Regions from separate parts of the Anaerofustis sp. NSJ-163 genome, predicted to be linked through region 2. Evidence: predicted binding sites of a transcription regulator. Region 2 holds the regulator's gene; the other holds the start of a gene.
The links. Region 2 encodes NrdR, which represses ribonucleotide reductase genes. Its sites were predicted from a motif close to CACNANATNTNGTG; they were not measured.
Positions count from the first base shown of each region.

Region 1: the regulator NrdR is predicted to act here: its motif matches at 8,601-8,614, upstream of M6G78_RS04925 (anaerobic ribonucleoside triphosphate reductase).

Region 1 covers NZ_JAMYJV010000003.1:303,944-315,735, forward strand. Annotated here, with positions in the region: gene M6G78_RS04890 (ammonium transporter) at 1-675, opposite strand, end outside; gene M6G78_RS04895 (HAD family hydrolase) at 848-1,627, opposite strand; gene M6G78_RS04900 (HAD family hydrolase) at 1,629-2,279, opposite strand; gene M6G78_RS04905 (glucosaminidase domain-containing protein) at 2,418-3,227, opposite strand; gene M6G78_RS04910 (transglycosylase domain-containing protein) at 3,358-5,553, shown strand; gene ligA (NAD-dependent DNA ligase LigA) at 5,567-7,543, shown strand; gene M6G78_RS04920 (TIGR02206 family membrane protein) at 7,695-8,447, shown strand; gene M6G78_RS04925 (anaerobic ribonucleoside triphosphate reductase) at 8,710-11,043, shown strand; gene nrdD (anaerobic ribonucleoside-triphosphate reductase) at 11,055-11,390, shown strand; gene nrdG (anaerobic ribonucleoside-triphosphate reductase activating protein) at 11,390-11,792, shown strand, end outside.
Region 2 covers NZ_JAMYJV010000002.1:93,574-105,365, forward strand. Annotated here, with positions in the region: gene mtaB (tRNA (N(6)-L-threonylcarbamoyladenosine(37)-C(2))-methylthiotransferase MtaB) at 65-1,348, shown strand; gene M6G78_RS02755 (PHP domain-containing protein) at 1,345-2,226, shown strand; gene M6G78_RS02760 (D-alanyl-D-alanine carboxypeptidase family protein) at 2,294-3,466, opposite strand; gene spoIIM (stage II sporulation protein M) at 3,521-4,153, opposite strand; gene M6G78_RS02770 (NUDIX hydrolase) at 4,241-4,777, opposite strand; gene nrdR (transcriptional regulator NrdR) at 4,777-5,241, opposite strand; gene putP (sodium/proline symporter PutP) at 5,369-6,904, opposite strand; gene M6G78_RS02785 (DedA family protein) at 7,017-7,622, opposite strand; gene M6G78_RS02790 (LysR family transcriptional regulator) at 7,741-8,652, shown strand; gene M6G78_RS02795 (5-methyltetrahydropteroyltriglutamate--homocysteine S-methyltransferase) at 8,749-9,873, shown strand; gene M6G78_RS02800 (HPr family phosphocarrier protein) at 9,930-10,193, opposite strand; gene M6G78_RS02805 (O-methyltransferase) at 10,286-10,927, opposite strand; gene mltG (endolytic transglycosylase MltG) at 10,931-11,792, opposite strand, start outside.

The DNA of each region.
Region 1 (11,792 bases), on a different contig from region 2:
CGCAAGTCCGTCTGCCGCAAGAGCACTTCCTGCGTTAAATCCGAACCAACCGAACCATAACAATCCTGCACCCAAAAATACAAACGGTGTATTGTGACCTTTGAATCCTTGCTCAAATCCTTTTCTTTTTCCGAGCATTAACGCAAGTACAAGTCCGCTTACTCCTGAACTTATATGTACGACATTTCCTCCCGCGAAATCAACGGAACCGATTGAAGCCAAAAATCCGTTTTCTCCCCATACCATATGGGCCAAAGGATAATAAACTATCAAAGACCAAAGAATTATAAAAGGTACCAATGCTTTGAATTTCATTCTTCCTGCGACCGAACCCGTAATCAATGCCGGTGTAATTACGGCAAACATCATTTGAAATGCCGCATATGCCAAATTTGGAATGGTGTCGGAATAATAATCGGGTTCCATTCCTACTCCCGAAAATCCAAACCATTTGCTTCCTCCGATAATTCCTCCGTGATCTCCTCCGAATGACAAAGCATATCCGAATAATACCCACATAACGATTGCGATACCCATGATTATGCCACATGCCATCATTGTGTTACCGACATTTTTTCTTCTTACAAGACCTCCGTAGAAAAATGCCAAGCCCGGTGTCATAAGAAAAACCAATGCGGCACAAATCAAAATAAAACCAGTGTTTCCAGTATTCATTTTATTACCCCCGTTTTTTATAATTTAATAAAAAACAAAAAAGGCACTTAGAAATTAATTTCTAAGCGCCCTTGCTTTTTATTTTTAATATTTATGAATTATATCAGTTAATTATTTAAATGTCAACCAAAAAATAATAATTTATTTGATAAATATAAAAGTTTATGTATTTTTATGCTTTTAAAATTATCTTTATCATTTCACTCACCGCATTTTCGTTATTGGTTTTGTTAAGTAAAAATTTGGCTGCCTTTTTTGCGTCTTCGGATGCATTTTTGACTGCAAAAGAATATTTTGTGTTTTTTAAAAGTTCTATATCGCTTCCTTGATCACCTATCGTGGCAATTTCGTCTTTTGTTACGTTATAATGTTTCATAAGTTCTTTAAGCCCTGTAAATTTATTTACTTTTGTCGGTCTTATGTCATATACGTTTCTGTCAACGGTTCCGTACATGCTCTTTGGCAGATAACTTTTTAAATGTTCAAGGTCCTTTTCATTTTCAAAACGTACGGAAATTCTGTAACAATCTTTTAACGTGCTTAAATCTCCCTTTTTTAAGCTTTCTTCTTTTATCCAAGTTATCACATCTTCATATAAAGGACCTTTTTTGTCGTAAAAGTAACCGTCTTTGTTAAGAGGCATAAAGTCTCGGTTTTCTTCATTGAATTTTTTTACCAAAAATGAATATACGTCGTTGTCTATCGTAACAAGTTCTTTTATACCATTTTTGTAATCTATTAATATGGCTCCGTTTACGCCTATATGTACACTTTTAAATAAATCAAGTTCTTTTACTATGTCTATCATGGATTCTTCGTTTCTGCCGGATATTATGCTTGTTTTAATTCCTTTTTCTTTGCATAATTGTATTGCATTTTTATCCTCTTTTGATATGGTTCCGTCATCTCTCAGTAAGGTTTTATCCAGATCTAAAATAAGCAACTTTATCATTTTATTCACCCTTTACGATGTTTATAAGCTCAAGAGGTGTCTTTATATGGTAATTGGCATTGCAAGTTTCTTTTTCTTCTTCACTGCCATAGCCATAATCTGCCATAACTGCATAAGTGCCATTTTTTTTGCCTCCTATTATATCGGTAGGTTTATCTCCTATCATTAGAACCTTTTTAGGATCTTTAATGTTTAATTTATCCATGGCTTCTTTAACCAAATCTGATTTTTCTCCTCTTGTCTGCATTGTATCCTGTGCAATTACTTCTTTAAAAAATTTTTCTATTTCAAAATATTTTATTTGAAGTTTTACATTTTCTATTGGTTTATTTGAGGCTATTGCCATTTGTACTCCCATGTTATCAAGAGTTTGTAGCATTTCATAAACTCCATCATACAACGTTGCTTCAAAACATCCATGTTCTTGTACGTATTTTCTATGTATCATAATGGCTTTTTTGCCTTCTTCTTGGTCAAATCCGTACTTTTCAATTATTAGTTTTGCAAAAGGAGGTCCAATCATTTTTTTTACGTTTTCTATTGTTTCCGTTATTCCATATGCTCCAAGTGCCTTTACAAATCCTTTTGCTATTCCAAGCCATGAGTCTACTATTACTCCGTCAAAATCAAATATTACAGTGTTATATTTCATAATTATTCCTCTTTTCTTTATATATTATTTTATAATAGCAAAGTATTTTTTTCAATTATATTTAGATGGTTATCGTTATTTATGAAGTGGAATTAAATATTTATGGTCTTATAAGAATGTAAATTAAATATATGTTATTTAGCGATAATGGCTTCTTCTGATATTAGATTTCTCTTTTTTGTTAATTTTATGAAATAATAGAAATAGAAAGTAGATTAGTAATAGGTTTAGCAATATGCTTAAGGTTTTGTTTATTGCCTCTTTTCTTTGTAAAACAATATTTTCTTCTGTCATATCTTCTGCTTTATTTATATTTTTTATTTTGTTTAAATGAGTTAAAACTTTGTTTCCGTATCCTTTGCCGGGATAAGCCCATCCTTTTTTGTAAGGATTATCAGAGTATCCAAGGTATTCCACATATATGGCTTTTCCTCTAAGGGAGTCGTTCCATCTCGGGTCAACACATTTCCCATTTAAAGGTTTGGTTGAAGCATAGCACTTTAAATGCTGAATTACGGCTCTTATTCCTATTTCCATTGTTTTAAAACTTGCACCTTTTACTCCTCCTCCCGTGGTTCCAAGTCCTGCAAAGTTATTTTGTTCTTTTTTTACATCTCCGTTAAAATTTAAATATCCTGTTTCATGCATCATTAATGCAAATGCTATATCTGCTCTTACACCTTCTTTTTTTGCTTCTTTAATGGTTGTTTTGACGAAGTCTTGTGCATACTTTTTAGTAATGGGATTATTGCCTTTTTTATCGTTGTTTTTTATTAGATATGTATACATTTGATTTGCGCTACACTCGCAGTTTTCACCCATTATTTTAGTGAGTTTTTTTTCATTCTTTCCATTTACTAAAGGCATAAAAAGTGGTAATATTAATAAAGTTATCAAGGTGAATAAAATAATTATGTGAAATTTATTAAAATTTTGTGAATAATTCATTAAAAGCCTCTTTTTTTACATTTTTTATATTATTATTATTATAAATTAAAAAAAATAATTTTTTTGTAATTTTTAATAATGATAAATAATTAAATTATAAATATAATTTGTTTAATGAAAGGGTACTAAATTGAGAAAAACATTAACAAAAATCATTGGTATTTTTATAATTGGTATTATTTTGGCGGGAGCAACTTTATTTGTTTCTGTTTCCCTTAGCTTACCTGATATTTCGGGATATACTTATTCTCCTAAACTTAAAACTCAAATTTTAACAGAGGATAATCAGTTGGTTGGTGAAGTTTATGATGAAAACAGAACCCTTGTTTCCATTGATGATATGCCTGATGATCTTGTTAATGCAGTTGTTGCCGTTGAAGATAGAAGATTTTATCAACATCACGGATTTGATATTAAAGGTATATTAAGAGCCATTGTGGTTAATCTAAAAGGAGACGGTATTCACGAAGGTGCTTCAACACTAACACAGCAGGTTGTAAGAAGATTATTCTTATCTGATGAGAGAACTTATACAAGAAAGATAAAAGAAATTTTACTTGCAGTAAAATTTGAACAGGAATTTACAAAAGAAGAAATTTTGGAAATTTATCTTAACGATGTATTTATGGGGCAAGGAACATATGGTGTTGAAGAAGCTTCAAAGAGATTTTTTGGTAAGCATGTACAGGATTTAACTTTAGAAGAATGTGCTTTGCTTGCAGGTATTCCACAGGCTCCTACCGTTTACAATCCAACTACAGATTCAGGTTATGAACAATCCAAAATAAGAAAAGAAGAAGTTTTGGATGCAATGGTAGAAAGCGGATATATAACTGAAGAAGAATGTGAAGAAGCAAAAGCAGTAAAGATTTCTATAAAAGAAGGAGATTCTGAAAAAGGATTTAATGGAAGAACAAGAGAAGGCTGTGGTGCTTATTCTCAACAAGTTTTGGATGAAGCTCAAGATGTATTGGTAAAAAGTTTTACTGAAAAAGACCAAATGAGTGAAGATGCTGCAAAAGCAAAAGTTGAACAGATGATTAATCAGGACGGGCTTAAGATTTATTGCAGTATGAATATGAGTTTACAAACTTCAGGTATAAAAAGTGTAAAAGAATTTATGTCTGCATATGGTCTTACTGATAGAGCGGATATGGCTTTTGTTACTGTAGATGGTTCTAATGGAAAGGTTCTTGCATATTATGGAGGTGCATCATCTATTGATATGGCAAATACTCCTCGTCAGCCGGGAAGTACCATAAAACCTCTATATGTATCCAAATATTTAGAACTCCCTGATAAATCTATATATACTACCGTTCAAGACGGTCCGATTAATCTTTATGGGTATTCACCTAAAAATGCGGGTAACAGATATTATGGAAGGGTTACAATTAAACAGGCTATTACAAATTCATTAAATACAGCATGTTTAAGACTTTTTGAAGAACTGGGAACTGATGAAAACGGCAATTTAGAAGGATATAATGCTGTAAAAGACTTTGGATTTACAACTCTTGTAGATGTTGAGGATAATGCTGTTTATAATGATAATAACTATGCATTTGCCCTTGGAGGTCTTACTTATGGCTTAAAACCTTTGGAACTTGCCAGTGCATATTCGACATTTGCAAATGACGGAGAAAAATATCCTTATTATTTCGTTGAAAAGATAACAACAAAAGACGGTGACGTTCTTTATGAAAGAGAAGAAGCAAAAGCAGAACGCATAAGAACAAGTGAAGCAAATGAAGGAATAGTTGAATGTATGAAAGGTGTTGTAACATCAGGTACAGGTACATTGGCTCAGACTCAATATGAAACATTTGGTAAGACAGGTACTACAAATGATGATAAAGATTTCTGGTTCTGTGGCGTAACAGGTAATTTAGCAACAAGTATTTGGGTTGGAACACCTGAAAATGATGTTATATATGGTATTTCTTCATCAGGAGTTGCATCTTTCTATTCAAGATATGTAAATAATACAGATGAAATAGATGATTTTGGTAAGATTGCAAATGTAAGTGAAAATTCTTCTTCAGATACAGAAGAAGAAGTAAATTACACTAGTTTATTGGTTGTAAAAGATAATATTGATGTAACGGATAGAGAATACTTTACAAGACTTGAAGTTGAAACTATCTCTATTCCACAAGATGAAGTGGATAAATATAAAAATAGAGTTGTTACTCAGGTTACTGTAGATAGTGCCAGCGGACTTTTATTTAATGAAGAAAAGTGCGATAATGCAAACAAAGAAATCAGATATTATATAAAAGGAAGCGAGCCAACAAAGAAATGTAATAAACTTCATATATTTTAGAAGGTAAAATATGATAGATGCAAAAAAAGAAATAGAACAATTAACAGAAGAATTATTGGAACATAACAGAAAATATTATGAGGAAGATAATCCAAGTATTTCTGATTATGAATATGATATGCTTCTTAGAAAGCTTATGAAGCTTGAAGAAGAATATCCTGAGTACAAAAAAGAATATTCCCCTACCGACAGGGTAGGGGGAAAGGCTCTTGATGGGTTTGAAAAAGTAAAGCATGAGTATAAGCAGCTTAGCTTGGCTAATGCTTTTTCTTTTGACGAACTTTTAGAGTTTGATAATAGAGTTAAAAAAGAAATAGAAAATCCTGTATATACATTGGAAAATAAGTTTGACGGACTAACTATAGTTCTTACTTATGAAAATGGTATATTAAAAACAGGAGCAACAAGAGGAGACGGTGAAGTTGGTGAAGATGTTACTTTAAATGTTAAAACCATAAAAACAATTCCTCTTAAATTAAACAAAGATGTTAATTTGACCGTAAGGGGCGAAGTTTTAATATATAAAGATAACTTTGAAAAGATTAATAAGCAAAGAGAAAAAGACGGAGAAAGTCTTTTTGCAAATCCTAGAAATATGGCAGCAGGTTCAATAAGACAGCTTGATTCAAAAGTTGCGGCAAAGAGGGATTTGGATTGTTTTATATTTAATTTAGAGCATATAGACGAGGTGGAACTTTCTTCTCATAGTGAAAGTCTTGATTATTTAAAAACTCTTGGATTTAAAGTAAGTGAATATAAAAAGTTTAGTAATATAAATGAAATATTTAAGGCTTTAAATGAAAAAGAAGAGGAGAGAAAAAAACTACCTTATGAAATAGATGGAGCTGTAATAAAACTTGATAATTTAAGAGATAGAGAAGTTTTAGGTTCTACAAATAAAAATCCAAGGTGGGCAATTGCTTATAAATTTAGTGAAACAAAGGTAAAAACCTTACTAAAGGATATTATTGTAAATGTAGGAAGAACCGGAACATTGACCCCTGTTGCAATTTTAGAAGGTGTAAATATAGATGGGTCTTTTGTAAGTCGTGCAACTCTTCACAATGAAGATTATATAAAAGACAATGACATAAGAATAGGGGATAAAGTTATAGTAAAAAAAGCCGGAGAAATAATTCCTCAGGTTGTAAGTTCCGTAAAAGAAGAAAGAAATGGTGAAGAAATAATCTTTGAAATGCCAAAGACTTGTCCTGTATGTGGTCATGAAGTTGTAAGGGAAGAAGGCATAAGCGCAATAAAATGCGTAAATATAGACTGTCCGGCTAAAATTTCCAGAGAAATAATTCATTTTGCTTCAAGGGATGCGATGAATATTGATACTTTGGGAGAGAGAGTTTTGGAAAACTTAATTGAAGCGGACTTAATTCAAGATGTAAGCGATATTTACAGATTAAAAGATAAAAAAGAACAAATAGAACAAATGGAAAAAATGGGTGAAAAATCCGTTTTAAACATGATTGAAGCAATAGAAAAATCAAAAGAAAATTCTCTTGAGGATTTGATTTTTGCGCTGTCCATAAATTTAGTTGGAAAGCAGGGAGCAAAACTTCTCGCAAAAGAATTTAAAAGTATGGATAATTTAATGAACGCCACATATGATGATCTTATATCTATTAATGAAATAGGGGATAAGATGGCAAATGAAATTATAAAGTTCTTTAATAATGAAAAGAAAATATCTTTGATTAATAAGTTAAAATCTTTAGGAGTTAATATGGAATATATTAATGAAGAAAACGAAGATTTGAAGTTTGAAGGTATGACATTCGTTTTAACGGGAACATTATCCAAATATAAAAGAAATGATGCGAAGAAGATAATTGAAAGCTACGGAGGTAAAGTTTCTTCTTCCGTAAGTAAAAAAACTACTTATGTTCTTGCCGGTGAAAATGCAGGAAGTAAAGAAGAAAAAGCAAAGACTCTTGGAATAAAAATAATTTCTGAAGATGATTTCGAAAAAATGATATAAAGAACTTCTTTTGAAGTTCTTTTTTTATGTAAAAAATAGATAAATTTTGTAATATTAAAATAAAATGTATTATAATGTATTTGTAACATCAAAATTGAGAAATTAAAATTATTTAATTTACTGTTACAATAAAAAATAAGGACAAGAATAAATGACATTAAAATATTTTTTTTCAAGACCGGAAGATATTCCTACAAATTTAACATGGAGTACATACGGAGTTGAACATTTAACCTGGCTTATTGCTATAGCATTATTTATAGTTTATATGTGCCGTATATTTAAAAAAGCCGATTATGAAAAACAAAATAAAATATTAAAAATTTTTGCAATAGTTATAGTTATACAAGAAATCATTAAAGATATTATTCATATTTATGCAGGAACTTTTAATCTTGGGCATTTACCATTTCATTTATGCGGTATATCTATATTTTTTACTTTTTGGTATGCTTTCAAACCCGGGAAAATTTGCGGTGAATATTTATATGCGCTTTCTCTTCCCGGAGCAATGGCAGCATTATTATTCCCTGATTGGACAGAATATCCAATGCTTCATTTTTCATGCATAAATTCTTTTACCATTCATACATGGCTTGTTGTATTTGTATTTATGCTTTTATATAGCGCAAGATTAAAACCTAATTATAAAGTTTTGCCAAAGACAGCATTGTTAGTTGGTATAATTGCCGTTCCCGTATATTTTATGAATAAAGCATGGGGAACAAATTTTATGTTTTTAAGTTCTCCTGCACCAGGCTCTCCTCTTGAGATACTATATAATGTGTTTGGAAATTTTTATATTCCTGCAGCTTTGTTGCTTGTTTTATTTGTTTGGGTGCTTATGTATGCTCCATGGCAGATAGCTTATTCGAGACAAAATAAAATGGAAGAAATTGTATAAAGACTAATGTAAAATCATTAGTCTTTTTTTATTGGATAAAAATACTTGAAAAGCAAAATCAAAATTAAAATTACAAATAAAATTCAGTTAAACATAACAGTAAAAGTATTTTATTACATGAATATATCGGATTATTATTTTTATTATTTAAAACACTATATATTGTGTATCTTTTCTGCTTGACAAAGTAATATGCACAAGATATAATTGAATACGTTCAGTGGAGAAATATAATTTTATTAATATATATGGAGAAATAATTATGGTAACAGAGATTTTAAAAAGAGACGGAAGAACAAGCAAATATGAAAAAAGAAAGATAACAGATGCTATTTATAAGGCTGCGGAAGCTGTTGGCGGGCAGGATTATCAAATAGCCAGAGAACTATCTGATCAAGTTGATAAAATATTAAATGAAAGATATGTTGACATTATTCCAACTGTTGAACAAATACAAGATATAGTAGAAAAGACACTAATTGAAAGTGGACATGCTAAAACTGCAAAAAATTATATTTTATATAGAGCCGAAAGAAATAAAGTAAGAGAAATGAATACAACTCTTATGAAAATTTATGAAGATTTAACTTTCAAAAGTTCAATAGAAAATGATGTTAAAAGAGAAAATGCCAATATTAACGGTGATACTGCAATGGGAACTATGCTTAAATATGGTTCTGAAGGTGCAAAAAACTTCTATGGTATGTTTATTTTAGATGAAAAACATGCTGCAGCTCATTCAAAAGGTGATATTCATATTCACGATTTAGACTTTTATACTTTAACAACAACATGCTGTCAAATTGATTTAACAAAATTATTCAAAGGTGGATTTTCAACAGGTAACGGATATATAAGAGAGCCAAAAGATATAAGAACTTATTCTGCTCTTGCTTGTATAGCTATTCAATCAAACCAAAATGATCAACATGGCGGACAAAGTATTCCAAAATTTGATTATGATTTATCAGCAGGAGTTGAAAAAACTTATAAGAAAATATATGTAACTAACATGGGTAAAGCATTGGAACTTCTTGCAGGTATGGAAAACGGCGAAGAAGTAGCAAAAGAATTATATAAAGAAATAGAAGAAAAAAGCGGTCTTTATCCAAAATTAGATGATAATGAAGAGTTTATGAAGCTTGAAAGAGAAGCTTTAGATAAATTGGATCATAAAGATATTGATACATTGATTTCATTTACAAAGAAAAGCTCTCTAAAAGAAACAGACAAAGCAACATATCAAGCAATGGAAGCATTGGTACATAACTTAAATACAATGCATTCAAGAGCCGGTGCGCAAGTTCCTTTCAGTTCAATTAACTATGGAACAGATACTTCAAGTGAAGGCAGAATGATTATAAAAAATATTCTTCTTGCAACAAAAGCAGGACTTGGAAACGGAGAAACTCCTATATTCCCTGTTCAAATCTTTAAAGTAAAAGAAGGAATAAATTATAATCCTGGAGATCCTAACTATGATTTATTTAAACTTGCAATGGAAGTATCTAGCGAAAGATTATTCCCTAACTTCTCATTTATAGATTCTCCATTCAATCTTCAATATTATAAAGAAGGAGATCCTGATACTGAGATTGCATATATGGGATGTAGAACAAGGGTTATGGCCAATGTTGATAAGACAAAAGAAATTGTTACAGGAAGAGGAAACTTAAGCTTTACATCAATTAACTTACCAAGACTTGCTATTGAAGCAAAGGGAGACATTGATAAATTCTATCAAACATTAGATGAAAAAATTGATTTATGTGCAGATCAACTTTTACATAGATTTAAAATACAATGTGCAAAGACAGTAAGAAATTCACCTTTCTTAATGGGTGAAGGTGTATGGCTTGATTCAGAAAACCTTAAACCTGATGATACTGTAGGTGAAGTATTAAAACACGGTACATTAACAGTTGGCTTTATCGGACTTGCAGAAACACTTACAGCTTTAGTTGGTAAGCATCATGGTGAAAGTGAAGAGAGTGAAAAACTTGGTCTTGAAATTGTTAAACATATGAGAGAAAGACTTGATGATATAACAAATAAAACTCATTTGAATTTCTCTTTAATTGCAACTCCAGCAGAGGGATTATCTGGTAGATTTGTAAAAATGGATAAGAAGAGATATGGAATTATTCCTGGTGTAACAGATAAAGATTATTACACAAACTCATTCCATGTTCCTGTAGGATATGAAATAAGTGCATTTGAAAAAATTAAGAAAGAAGCTCCTTTCCATGCACTTACAAACGGGGGGCATATAACATATGTCGAACTTGACGGAGATACAACAAAGAACCTTGAAGCATTTGAAAAAATAGTAAGATGTATGAAAGAAATGGGTCTTGGTTACGGTGCTATTAACCATCCTGTTGACAGAGACCCTGTTTGCGGATATAACGGTGTAATATATGACGAATGTCCATGTTGTCATAGAAAAGAAAATGATACTGAAGTGCCTTTTGAAAGAATAAGAAGAATAACAGGTTATTTAGTTGGAACATTAGACAGATTTAATAACGGTAAAAGAGCGGAAGAGGCAGACAGAGTAAAACATTCATTAAATTCTGAAATGGAAAGTTTATAGGAGGTAAAAAAATGAATACAGCAAAAGAACTAACATATGAAACAAAAATAGGTGAAACAAACGTATATGTTTACGGAGAAATAAAGGATTTAACAAAAGAAGAAATTAAGGCATATATTAAAGATGTTGAAAAACAAAAAAACAGCGAAGTTCTTGAACTTAATTTATATGCAGACGAAGATGGTTTTATTGGAAGAAGTGCAAAAGTAAAACCGATTCCTTTCGACAGAATAAGAAGAATAACAGGTTACCTTGTAGGAACTCTTGATAGATTTAATGATGCAAAAAGAGCAGAAGAATCAGACAGAGTAAAACATTCACTTAACTCTGAAATGGAAACTTTATAATGGATCAAGAAAAAGAAATAAGAATTGCGGGAATAGTAAGAGAATCAATTGTGGACGGTCCCGGAATAAGATTTACACTTTTTGTTCAAGGCTGTCCTCATAACTGTCCTGAATGTCATAATCCTCAAACTCATGATTTTAATGGAGGGCAAATTGTTTCTCATGAAAAAGTGCTAAATGCAATTGGGCAAAATCCTCTTTTAAGCGGAGTTACATTCTCCGGAGGAGAGCCTTTTATGCAGGCAGAAAGTTTATATTTTTTAGGAAAGAAAATTAAGGAAAAAGGTTTATCTTTAATAACATATACAGGATTTAGATTTGAAGAGCTGCTTGAAATGAATAAAAAAAATCCATATATACTTAAACTTATTGAACTTAATGATTATATTATGGATGGAAAAT
Region 2 (11,792 bases):
TTACAAATGCATTATATTTTAATTTGTGATATAATAAAACAAACAGAAAAAAAGGAGATACATTTTGAAAGCAGCATTTTACACTCTGGGTTGCAGAGTAAATAGTTACGATACACAAGCAATGATAGAATTATTCAAAGAAAACGGATACGAGATAGTTGATGCTCATGAAAAAGCCGATGTATATGTTATAAATACCTGTGCGGTAACAAACGAAAGCGAAAGAAAAAGCAAACAAATTGTTAGAAGATTAAAGCACCAAAACGAAGATGCCATAACAGTATTAACAGGATGCTTTGCTCAAAGTAACTTTGAAGAAGCACAAAAAGTAGAAAGTGCGGATATCGTATGCGGAACACATAAAAGAGAAAAAATTATAGATTATATTAATGAATTCAAATTAAGTAAAAATAAAGTATATAACATAGAAGAAGACAGTAAAGATTTTGATAAAGTAGGAATTACAACATATGAAGGCAAAAGCAGAGCTTTTATAAAAGTTCAAGACGGATGCAATATGTTTTGTTCTTACTGCATTATCCCCTACGCAAGAGGCGTATTAAAAAATGCATCAGTTGAAAAAGTATTAAATCAAATTGAAGAACTAAGCAAAAGAGGATATAGGGAAGTTGTAATCACAGGTATCCACATTGCATCATATAAAGCAGACACAGGAGAAAACCTTATAGAATTACTTGAAATAATTGATAACCAAAACCAGGTTGACAGAATAAGACTTGGGTCACTGGAACCTAAATTATTAAGCGATAATTTTCTAGAAAGATTAAGCAAACTTAAATCTTTCTGTCCTCATTTCCATATTTCTCTTCAAAGCGGATGTGATAAAACATTGAAGGAAATGAACAGACATTACAACACTAAAGAATACTTTGACATAGTAACAAAAGTAAGAAAGTATTTTGATAATCCCGGAATAACAACAGATATTATAGTTGGTTTCCCAAATGAAAATGATGAAGATTTTGAAACAACAAAAAAATTCGCAGAAGAAATTGGATTTTCATATATTCATATCTTCCCATTTTCACCAAAACATGGAACACCTGCCAGTACAATGAAAAACCAAAACACAAAAGAAACAAAAAGTAAAAGAGCAAAAGAATTAAAAGAAATAATGCTTAAAAAAAGACATGAATTTTTAGAAAATATGAAAGGAAGCACCCAAAAAGTATTAATTGAAAAGAAACTTAGCGATAATATTTACGAAGGTTACAGTGAAAATTATATATATGTTGAAGTTAAAAGCGAAAAAGACATATTTAATAAAATAGTAAATGTAAAAATAACAGGCCAAAACCAAACACATTTGGAAGGGGAATTATTATGAAAATAGATTTACACATCCATTCAAACGCAAGTTCTGATGGTGAAGTAGAAGTCGAAAAAATAATTGATATGGCAATTGAAGAAGGACTTAAATATATTGCAATAGCAGACCATGAAAGCATAGCAAACGTAAAAAAAGCTTTAGAATACGCAAAAAACAAAGACATAACCGTTATACCTGCAACGGAAATATTTGTCTCACACAATGGTAAACTTCTTCATATGCTTGGATATGGAATAGACGTAGACGATAAAGCTTTAAATGAAGAAATAGATAAAATATGGCAAGGAAGAAAAGACGGTATACAAAAACAAATTGATTTAATTAGAGAAAAAGGACTAAAAATAAATGAAAAAGAGGTCTTTGATTATGCAACAGGCGATATACCTCTTTTATCAGCATATATTCATGCTATATTAATTGAAGAAAAAAACAGAAACCACCGATTAATACATGGATTACAGCCAAATATTGAAAGCATAATAACTCTTTCCAGAGAAGCTTTCGGAGTAGGCAAAGAACTTTATGCCCCTACTTATATGCCAAGTAGTAAAGATTTAATAAAAGTTATAAAAAATGCAGGTGGAGCCTGTGTAATAGCTCATCCGGGAGTCGACATAAAAGATGAAACACATATACTTGACGAGCTTAAGGAATATGGAATTGACGGTGTTGAAGCATATTATACATCTCATACAAACGAGCAACGTGAAAAGTACAAAAATTATGCAATAAAAAATAATTTATTTTACACCTGTGGAAGTGATTTTCACGGAAGTTTCAAACCTAAAAACGCACTTGGATGTGTACAAACAGACAATAACGAACAGGCTATAAAAGGAATATACGAGCATTCAAAAAATTTAAAATTAAACTAACATAAAAAATCCCGATATATTTCGGGATTTTATTTTTATAATGAACTTATGTAATAAAATATTAAAGCTATACACTGATAAATTCTTTAAACATATTTAACACATATGTTATCATATTTATTTTTTCAACCTTTTTACAAAGAACCAAGTCTACACTTCCTATAACATTACTTCCTTCTTTTATATTTATCACCCCAACTTTCTGCCCTTCTTTTACAGGTGCATTCATAACGATACCATCTAATTTTATATCGGTTGTATATTTTTCATTTTCATTTTTACCGCTTAAAACCGTAAAATTATCCTTTGCAACTACCTTAACATTATCCTCATAACCTTTGTTTATTTTAATTTCTCCAAACTCTCCTCCCTTAGTTACAATATTTGTTCCTTTGTAATTGCTAAAACCATAGTTTAAAAGCTTATTTGCTTCTTCAAACCTAGTATTTGAATCGGGAGCATTTAAAATAACAGCAATCAGACGAAGATCTCCTTTTTTACCCGTAGCAGAAATACAGTGTCCCGCATCAGCAGTATATCCCGTTTTTAACCCATCAACATTATCATTCATTTTTAAAAGTTTGTTTGTATTATTAAGAAGTCTCTCTTTATCATTATTTTTACCTATTTTTATGGTCTTCTGCCAAGTGGAACTTATTTTAAAAACATCAGGATACTTACATACCTCTTTTGTCATTAATGCAATATCATAAGCACTGGAATAATGATTATCAGCCGGCAACCCGTTTGAATTTACAAAATGAGTATTTTTCATTCCAAGGCTCTTTGCTTTTTCGTTCATCATTAAAATAAACTTTTCAATGCTTCCTCCAATAAATTCACCCATTGCGGCACAAGCGTCGTTTGCACTTTCAATTATTATGGCATTTAAAAGTTCTTCGACACTTCGCATTTCTCCCTGTTCAAGATAAAGCTGGCTTCCTCCCATACTGCTTGCATAATCTGATATTGTAACCATATCGGACATATTTATGATTTTATTATCAATGGCTTCTAATATCAAAAGTATAGTCATAACTTTTGTAACGCTTGCCAAAGAAAGTTTATCATTCATATTTTTTTGATACAAAACTTTTCCGCTTGAAGAATCCATTAAAACGACAGCCTTACTTTTTATGTTCAAATCTACTTTTTCCTCTTCTGCCCCTTTTACAAAAATAGGCATAATATTAAACAAAAAAGCAAATATTAATACTAAAGCACTTATTCTTTTTAACATAATTTTCTCCTCCCTTTTAATATTTATTAAAGTAAAATATAAATATTAATGTTATTATAAAAAAGAAGAAGAAAATAATACCATAAGCATCGGAGCAATATAACTTTCAAAACATATCCCCATAACATTAAATAAAAAAGCTATTACTATATATATTGTATATCTAAGATAAAAAGAGGAATTTCTCACTTTACCATATTTATTTTTATTATTTTTTTGAATTGAACTTTTAAAACAAGAAGACATCACAAAAGCAAACATCAGTGCAGAATTTTTAATTATATTTGGAATTATCAAAACGCTTATTAAAAATAAAAATCCTTTAAATCCATAAGAAGATATAAAAAATGTTATTACAAAACCAAACAAAAAACCTTTGTAAAACATTATGCTTATGGAATATAAAATACTTATTGCACTTAACCCCAAAATAAGAAGAAATATATATATTTTTATATCCGAATACATTGTTTGATTAAAAATTCTTTTACTGTCAATACTTGATGTATCTTTTGTAATGAGTTCAAAAAATGAACCTATGTAATCTTTAAGCTCATCCAATTGTGTAGAACTTAAAAAATATATACTGACTCCCCCTATTATAATCCCAAGAAGAAAAACAATAAGAAAAAATAAATATTTATTTTTGTTTTCCTTAAAATGATAATTTATAAATTCTCTAACCATAAAATATTATTCCTTATTTTTTCGTGACACAAAAAAAGACATGCCCTATTAATAAAAGGTATGTCCTTATTTTTATTTTATGACTGTTTATATATTATTTTCTAAACAATATTTAAGAAAGGGAACAATAATTTTTGAATCTGTTATTTTTCCTTCAAAAATCTTTTGTTTTAATTCTTTTATATTTATTTTATATACATTTATAAACTCATCATCATCCAAATCTTGACAGGTTTTAACCAAATCCTTTGCTAAATATACATATATTAGTTGATTACCTAATCCTATATCAGGATAAAATTTCATATATGGGATTATATTACGAGAAGTATACCCAGTTTCTTCTTCAAGCTCTCTTAAAGCTGCAACATCAGGATCTTCTCCCTTTTCTAATTTTCCAGCAGGAATTTCATCTGTAACATCATAAATAGAGCATCTAAACTGTTTTACTAAAATAACATTATCATATTCATCTATTGCTAAAATAGCACAAGCTCCCATATGTTCAACATTATCTCTTGTTGCTTCATTTCCGTTTGGAAGTATAACTGTATCTCTTTTTACATCAAAGATATTCCCACTTAAAAGTTTTTCGGTTTTAATAACGGTTTCTTTTATTTCCATTATTTATTTCCTCGCTCATTTAACATACTTTTAAGTTCATCCATAAAACTGTTAACATCTTTAAACTGTCTATAGACAGACGCAAATCTTACATAAGCAACTTCATCTAAATCCTTTAAATATTTCATTATTTCTTCGCCTATTAAATTTGATGGTATTTCTTTCTTTGCTATTTTTTGAATATTACTTTCTATTTCATTTACAACATGTTCTATCTGCTCAATAGAAACAGGTCTTTTTTCACATGATTTTATTATACCGTTCATAAGTTTATTTCTGTCAAAAGCTTCTCTAGTACCATTTTTCTTAACTACAATTAAAGGTATCGTTTCTATTTTTTCATAAGTTGTAAATCTTTTTGCACAAGATAAACACTCTCTTCTCCTTCTTATAGCCGTATTATCATCAGTAGGTCTTGAATCTATAACTTTACTTTCGCTAAAACCGCAATGTGGACACTTCATTTTTATCACCTTTCGTTCCTAAAATATATAAAAATTATATAATATATTTTTATTTAACTCAACCTTAAGAATATATAAATTATTTAAACAAAAATAAAAAAGCGGATAACTCCGCTTTTATGAAAAATTATAATAAACTTTGTACTTTATCATATTCATCAGTTATTTCTTTTTCAGGTTCAGGAGTAAGAAGACTTACCACAACCATAAATATACAACCTGTTAAGAAAGCAGGTAATAATTCATAAATATCAAATAAACCACCTAAATTACTTATAACATATTTCCATAAGAATACCATAACTCCACCGGAAATCATTGAAGCTATTGCACCGTATTTATTAGCTCTTCTCCAGAAAAGAGCAAATAATACAACTGGTCCAAATACAGCACCAAAACCTGCCCATGCAAATGATACAATTGAGAATACAGAGCTGTTTGGATCTTTAGCAAGAATAATACCAAGAACAGCAATTGCAATAAGACATCCTCTTGCTACAACCATTCTCATTTTGCCGTCAAGTTTTTTACCAAAAACACCACCTATGATATTTTCAGATACACTTGAAGAAGCAGCAAGAAGCTGTGAATCCGCAGTTGACATTGTTGATGCAAGAATACCTGCAAGTATTACACCTGCAAAGCAAGCAAATATCCATCCGTGTGTACTTAATACATTTGCAATTTGAACTATTACTGTTTCAGAAGATGTTCCTTCAAGGAATGGAATAACAGATGCTTTTGTCATTCCATAACCAATTATACCTATCAAAATAGAAGCAAACATAGAAATTACAACCCATATAGAAGCAACTCTTCTTGAAATTTTAAGTTTGTCTTTATCTTCAATAGCCATAAAACGAAGTAATATATGAGGCATTCCAAAATAGCCAAGTCCCCAAGCCATTTTTGAAACGATTGTTAAAAAGCCGTAACTTTCAGCGCTGCCCGTTGTCATATTATGAGTTGAAACCATACTTAAATATCCCGGAAGTTCTTTTGCATTACTTATTACCATATCCATACCGCCTGCGGCACTTATTCCAAAAACAAGAATAATAACAAGAGCAACTGACATGATTATACTTTGAATAAAATCTGTAGTGCTTGCAGCAAGGAAACCTCCCATTGCTGTATATAAAATAATAACCACTGCACTTACAACCATTGCGGTAAAATAATCAATACCAAATAAACTTGAGAATAATTTACCACAAGCAGCGAATCCTGAAGCAGTATAAGGAATAAAGAAAATAATTATAAATAATGAAGATATAAGCATTAAAATCTTCTTTTTATCTCTAAACCTATTTGAAAAGAAATCAGGAAGAGTAAAAGAGTTCTTTGAAACTTCCGTATATAATCTTATTCTTTTTGCTATAATAAGCCAGTTTACATATGTACCTATTGCAAGACCTAAAGCTGTCCATCCTGCATCGGCTATACCTGATAAATAAGCAACTCCAGGTAGTCCCATAAGTAACCAGCTACTCATATCAGAGGCCTCGGCACTCATAGCCGTTACAAAAGGTCCAAGTTTTCTTCCTCCTAAATAAAAATCGTGAGCCGTCTCGTTTTGTTTTGATAAAAATGCTCCAATAACAACCATACCTATTAAATAAATAAATATGACCGCAAGCATTCCTATTTGGTTTGCCTCCATTACAATTTCTCCTATCTTTTTAATTATAAAAAACAAAGGTCCTATGAAAATAGTACCTTTGTAATATTTTATATTAAGTTTATTTTTTTGTCAAGATTTGCCTATATATCGGCTATTTTTTACCTTTTTTGTATCTTAAAATATAAATAATAATGAAAGCAAAAATCAATATCCAAACTATGTTTGAATAGCTTTTAAAATAAGGAAGAAAACTTTCCCATGCATCTCCAAGAATAACACCAAGAAAAACAAGTAAAGTATTCCATATCAATGTACCAAGTGTACTTAATATAATAAAATAAGAAAATTCCATTCTGGAAAGTCCCGCAGGAATTGATATAAGACTCCTTGCTACAGGTATACATCTGCATATAAACACAGCCTTATTTTCAAATTTTAAAAACCAATTATAACTTAAATCAATATATTCAGGTTTTAAATGTAAAATTTTTCCGAATCTACTGGAAAACAAATCTCTAAGTTTTTCCCTTTTAAACATATACCCGAGTATATAAAGTATAACCGCACCAAGAATTGCACCTATCGTTGCAAAAATAATTACAACAATCGGGTTTAACCCTGCTGCAACTACCATATATCCCCCAAACAACAAAACAACCTCAGAAGGAATCGGTGGAAAAATATTTTCAACAAGTATTAAAATCATTATCCCAATATATCCGTAATCTCTAATAAAACTTAACAGTGTTTCTTGCATAAATCCCCTCTTTTACTTTCTAAAACAATTTATATGTATATTATATTTTTGTATGATATAATATATTGCATACTAATTAAAGAAAAATTAAAGGAATGTAAAATTTAGGTAAAACAAAATGACATTACAACAACTTAAATACATAATAGAAATAGTAAACTGCGGCTCAATAAACGAAGCTGCAAGCAGATTATTCATAACTCAACCAAGTCTTTCAAAATCCGTAAAAGAACTTGAAAACGAACTTGGCATTGAAATATTTGTCCGTTCAAACAGAGGTATATCTCTGTCCTCAGATGGTGCCGAATTTTTGGGATACGCAAGACAAGTTATAGAACAAGCAGAACTTTTGGAGCAAAGATATATGAATAAAACTCCATCAAAAAGAATATTCTCTGTTTCCACACAGCATTATGCTTTTTCCGTTCACGCCTTTGTAAACATGGTTAAAGAATTTGATAAAGACGAATATGAGTTTGCCATAAGAGAAAGCAAAACCCATGAAATAATAGAGGATGTAAAAAATCTTAGAAGCGAAATTGGAGTAATTTATTTAAACGATTTTAACGAAAAAGTAATAAATAAAATTTTAAAAGATAACGGCTTAGTTTTTACTCACCTTTTCGATGCAAGACCTCATATTTTTATAAGCATAGATAATCCCCTTGCAAAAAAAGAAAAACTTACTATAGAAGACCTTGATCCATATCCAAGAGTTTCCTTTGAACAAGGTACATATAATTCTTTTTATTTCTCGGAAGAAATTTTAAGTACGCTTTCTCATAAGAAAAATCTTTTAGTAAGTGACAGAGCAACTCTTTCAAACCTTCTTATAGGTCTTCAGGGATATACCATAACAACGGGTATTTTAAGTGTTGAACTTAACGGAAGCAACCTTGTTTCAATTCCTCTTGAATCTGATGAAGTCATAAGACTTGGTTATATAAAACACAAAAATGCAAGCCTTAGCATACCGGCAAAGAAATACATTGAAAAATTAGAAGATTATATAAAGGAATATCAATATTGATATTCCTTTTTTCTATATCAAAATATAAAAAATGTATATTATCACATAATAAAAAAACATGATATACTAACAAAGCAACTTAAGGAGGAATTAATTATGACAAAAAGAACAAACGTACCATTTAGAAACGATATCGTAGGAAGTTTCCTACGTCCCTTAGAACTAAAAAATGCTAAGGAAGATTATATAAAAGGAAAAATTACTTTAGAAGAATTAACTAAAATCCAAAACAAATGCATTGAAGAGCTTGTAAAAAAAGAAAAAGAAGTAGGATTAAAGTCAGTTACAGACGGAGAATTTACAAGAAGCTGGTGGCATTTGGATTTCATGTGGGGACTAGGCGGAGTAAAAAAGAAAGAACTTGAAAAAGGATATCAATTTAAAGATGAAGAAACAAGAGCTGAAACAGCATCTTTAGAAGGCAAAGTAGAATATAATGAAAACCATCCTTTCTTTGAAAGTTATCAATTTTTACATAAAACTGCCCTAAACAACGATGTACTTCCAAGACAAACGATACCGGCTCCTGCTCAATTTTTCGCAGAATTACAAAGACCGGATAATGCATCAGAAGTAAAAAAATACTATAATGACACAAACAAATTAATTGAAGATATTGCAAGCGCTTATAATAAAACAATCTTGAAATTCTATGAGCTTGGATGCAGAAATATTCAACTTGATGACTGTACATGGGGAATGCTTTGCGACAAAAATGCAGTAAAACTAATAGGGCTAAGCGAAGAAGAAGTAACTAAAACAGCAAAATTATATGTAGAGTTAAACAATAAAGCAATAGAAAATTTACCAGAAGATTTAATTATAACCACTCATGTATGTAGAGGTAATTATCACTCAACATATGCTAGTGAAGGAGGTTATGAGCCTATTGCACAAATTTTATTTAAAGAAGAAAACGTAAAAGCATTTTATCTTGAATTTGATGATGAACGTTCAGGAGGATTTGAACCTTTAAGATTTGTACCAAAAGATAAGTTTGTTGTACTTGGTCTTATAACATCAAAAAAAGGAATTTTAGAAGATAAAGAGGCTATAAAGAAAAGAATAAAAGAAGCAACAAAATACATAGATTTAGATAATCTTTGCCTAAGTCCCCAGTGTGGATTTGCTTCAACTGAAGAAGGAAATATTTTAACAGAAGAAAACCAATGGGAAAAATTAAAATTAATAGAAGAAATTGCTAAAGAAGTTTGGAAATAAAAGTATAAAAAAATAAGACATATAACAATATGTCTTATTTTTTATATAAAATTAAATTATTCACCAAAACCGTCTTCGATTAAAGCTGCTAATGTATCTACAGCTTCTTGTTCGTCAGCACCGTTAGCTCTGATTTCTAATTCTGTACCTTGAGATAATCCACCAGCCATAACGCCCATGATAGATTTTGCATTGATTTCATTTCCATTCTTAACTAAAAGAATTTCTGATGAGAATTTTGCAGCTGTTTGTACAAATTGAGATGCTGGTCTAGCATGAAGACCTGTAGGATTTGTAATTGTTACATTTTTTGAATACATATATAATTCCTCCTAATTTTTTTTCTTTTATCGGTATTAATTAGATTATAACATAAATTTATCAAATTACTATTAAAATTTTAACAAATTACTTATTTTTTTATACTTATACTTAAGCCATCCCCTATAGGAAGAACAGAAGTAGTTAATTCACTATCTTCGCTTATAGCATCTAAAAACTTTCTAAGCCTTTTTACAATAGTTATTTTTCTTCTGATTAAAGGTTTACTTTTATCAATCATTCCTCTAAATAAAACATTATCACATATCAAAAGCCCGCCTGGTTTTAATATCCTTTTACAGTCTTCAAGCATATGGATATAATGTCCTTTATTTCCATCAAGGAAAACAACATCATATACCTTTTCTTCATTTTTCAATACTTCTCCTGCATCATCAAGACATAAATCAATATTATCTTCAAAACCGTATTTCTTTATATTATTTTTAGCTTCGATATATCTTATTTCATCTCTTTCTATAGTTTTCACATAACTATCTTTACCCATCGTATCTGCAAACACACAGGAAGAATAACCTACAGCGCTTCCTACTTCAAAAAGAGACTTTGAAGAACTTGACTTTAAAATAATTTTTACAAGCCTTTCAACATCTTCTGTAATAATAGGTATATTATTTCCTTTTGCTTCTTTTCTAAACTCTAAAAGAGCATCTTCTTCACTACATAAGTGAAGAAGACCCTCTAAATATTCCTTTGTTATTTCATCTATCATTTTCTATTCCCAATTCCCACTATATTTTTGTATATTTGCTTCATGTTCTTCATATGTAGTAGCAAAAGCACTTGCTCCCGTACCGTCATTTTTTGTACAGAAATATAAATAATCGGTATCTTCAGGATAAAGTGCAGCTTTTAGAGAAGCTGCTCTAAAGTTTGATATAGGTCCTGCAGGAAGCCCTTCATATTTATATGTATTATATGGAGAATCAATATTTTTTTGTGATTCTGTAAAAGAGAATTGATAGTCCTTATAAATATATTGTAGTGTTGCACAAGACTGAAGCATCATACCTTTTTCAAGTCTATTATAAAATACTCCGGCAACAGTCGGAAGTTCAGAATCAAGTATCGTTTCTCTTTCAACAACCGATGCCATGGTTACAATTTCATCAATGGTTTTACCCATTTCTTTTGTTCTTTTCTTATATTCGTCTGTATATTCCTGATCGAATCTATCAAGCATTTTTTCTATTAAATCTCTTGGTGTAGAATTTACATAGATATTATATGTATCCGCAAATAAGTATCCTTCCAAAATATATTCCCTATCCTTTGGAACACTTGATAAGAAATCATATTTTTCTCTGTAATAATCTGCATTATTTTTAATTTCACTTAAAAATTCTTCTTTTGTAAATATTCCTTGCTCTTCTAAAGTATCACCAATTCTGTTAAGGTCTAAACCTTCTTTTATTGTAACAGTCGCTGTATCACTGTTACTGCCTTCCATCATTATAGAAACAATTTCGCCCGCAGATTGACTTTGAGAGAAAGAATAATATCCGGCTTTTAAGTCATTTGATTTTCCTGTTAACTTAACATAAACTTTAAATGCAAATTCACTTCTTATTAAATCT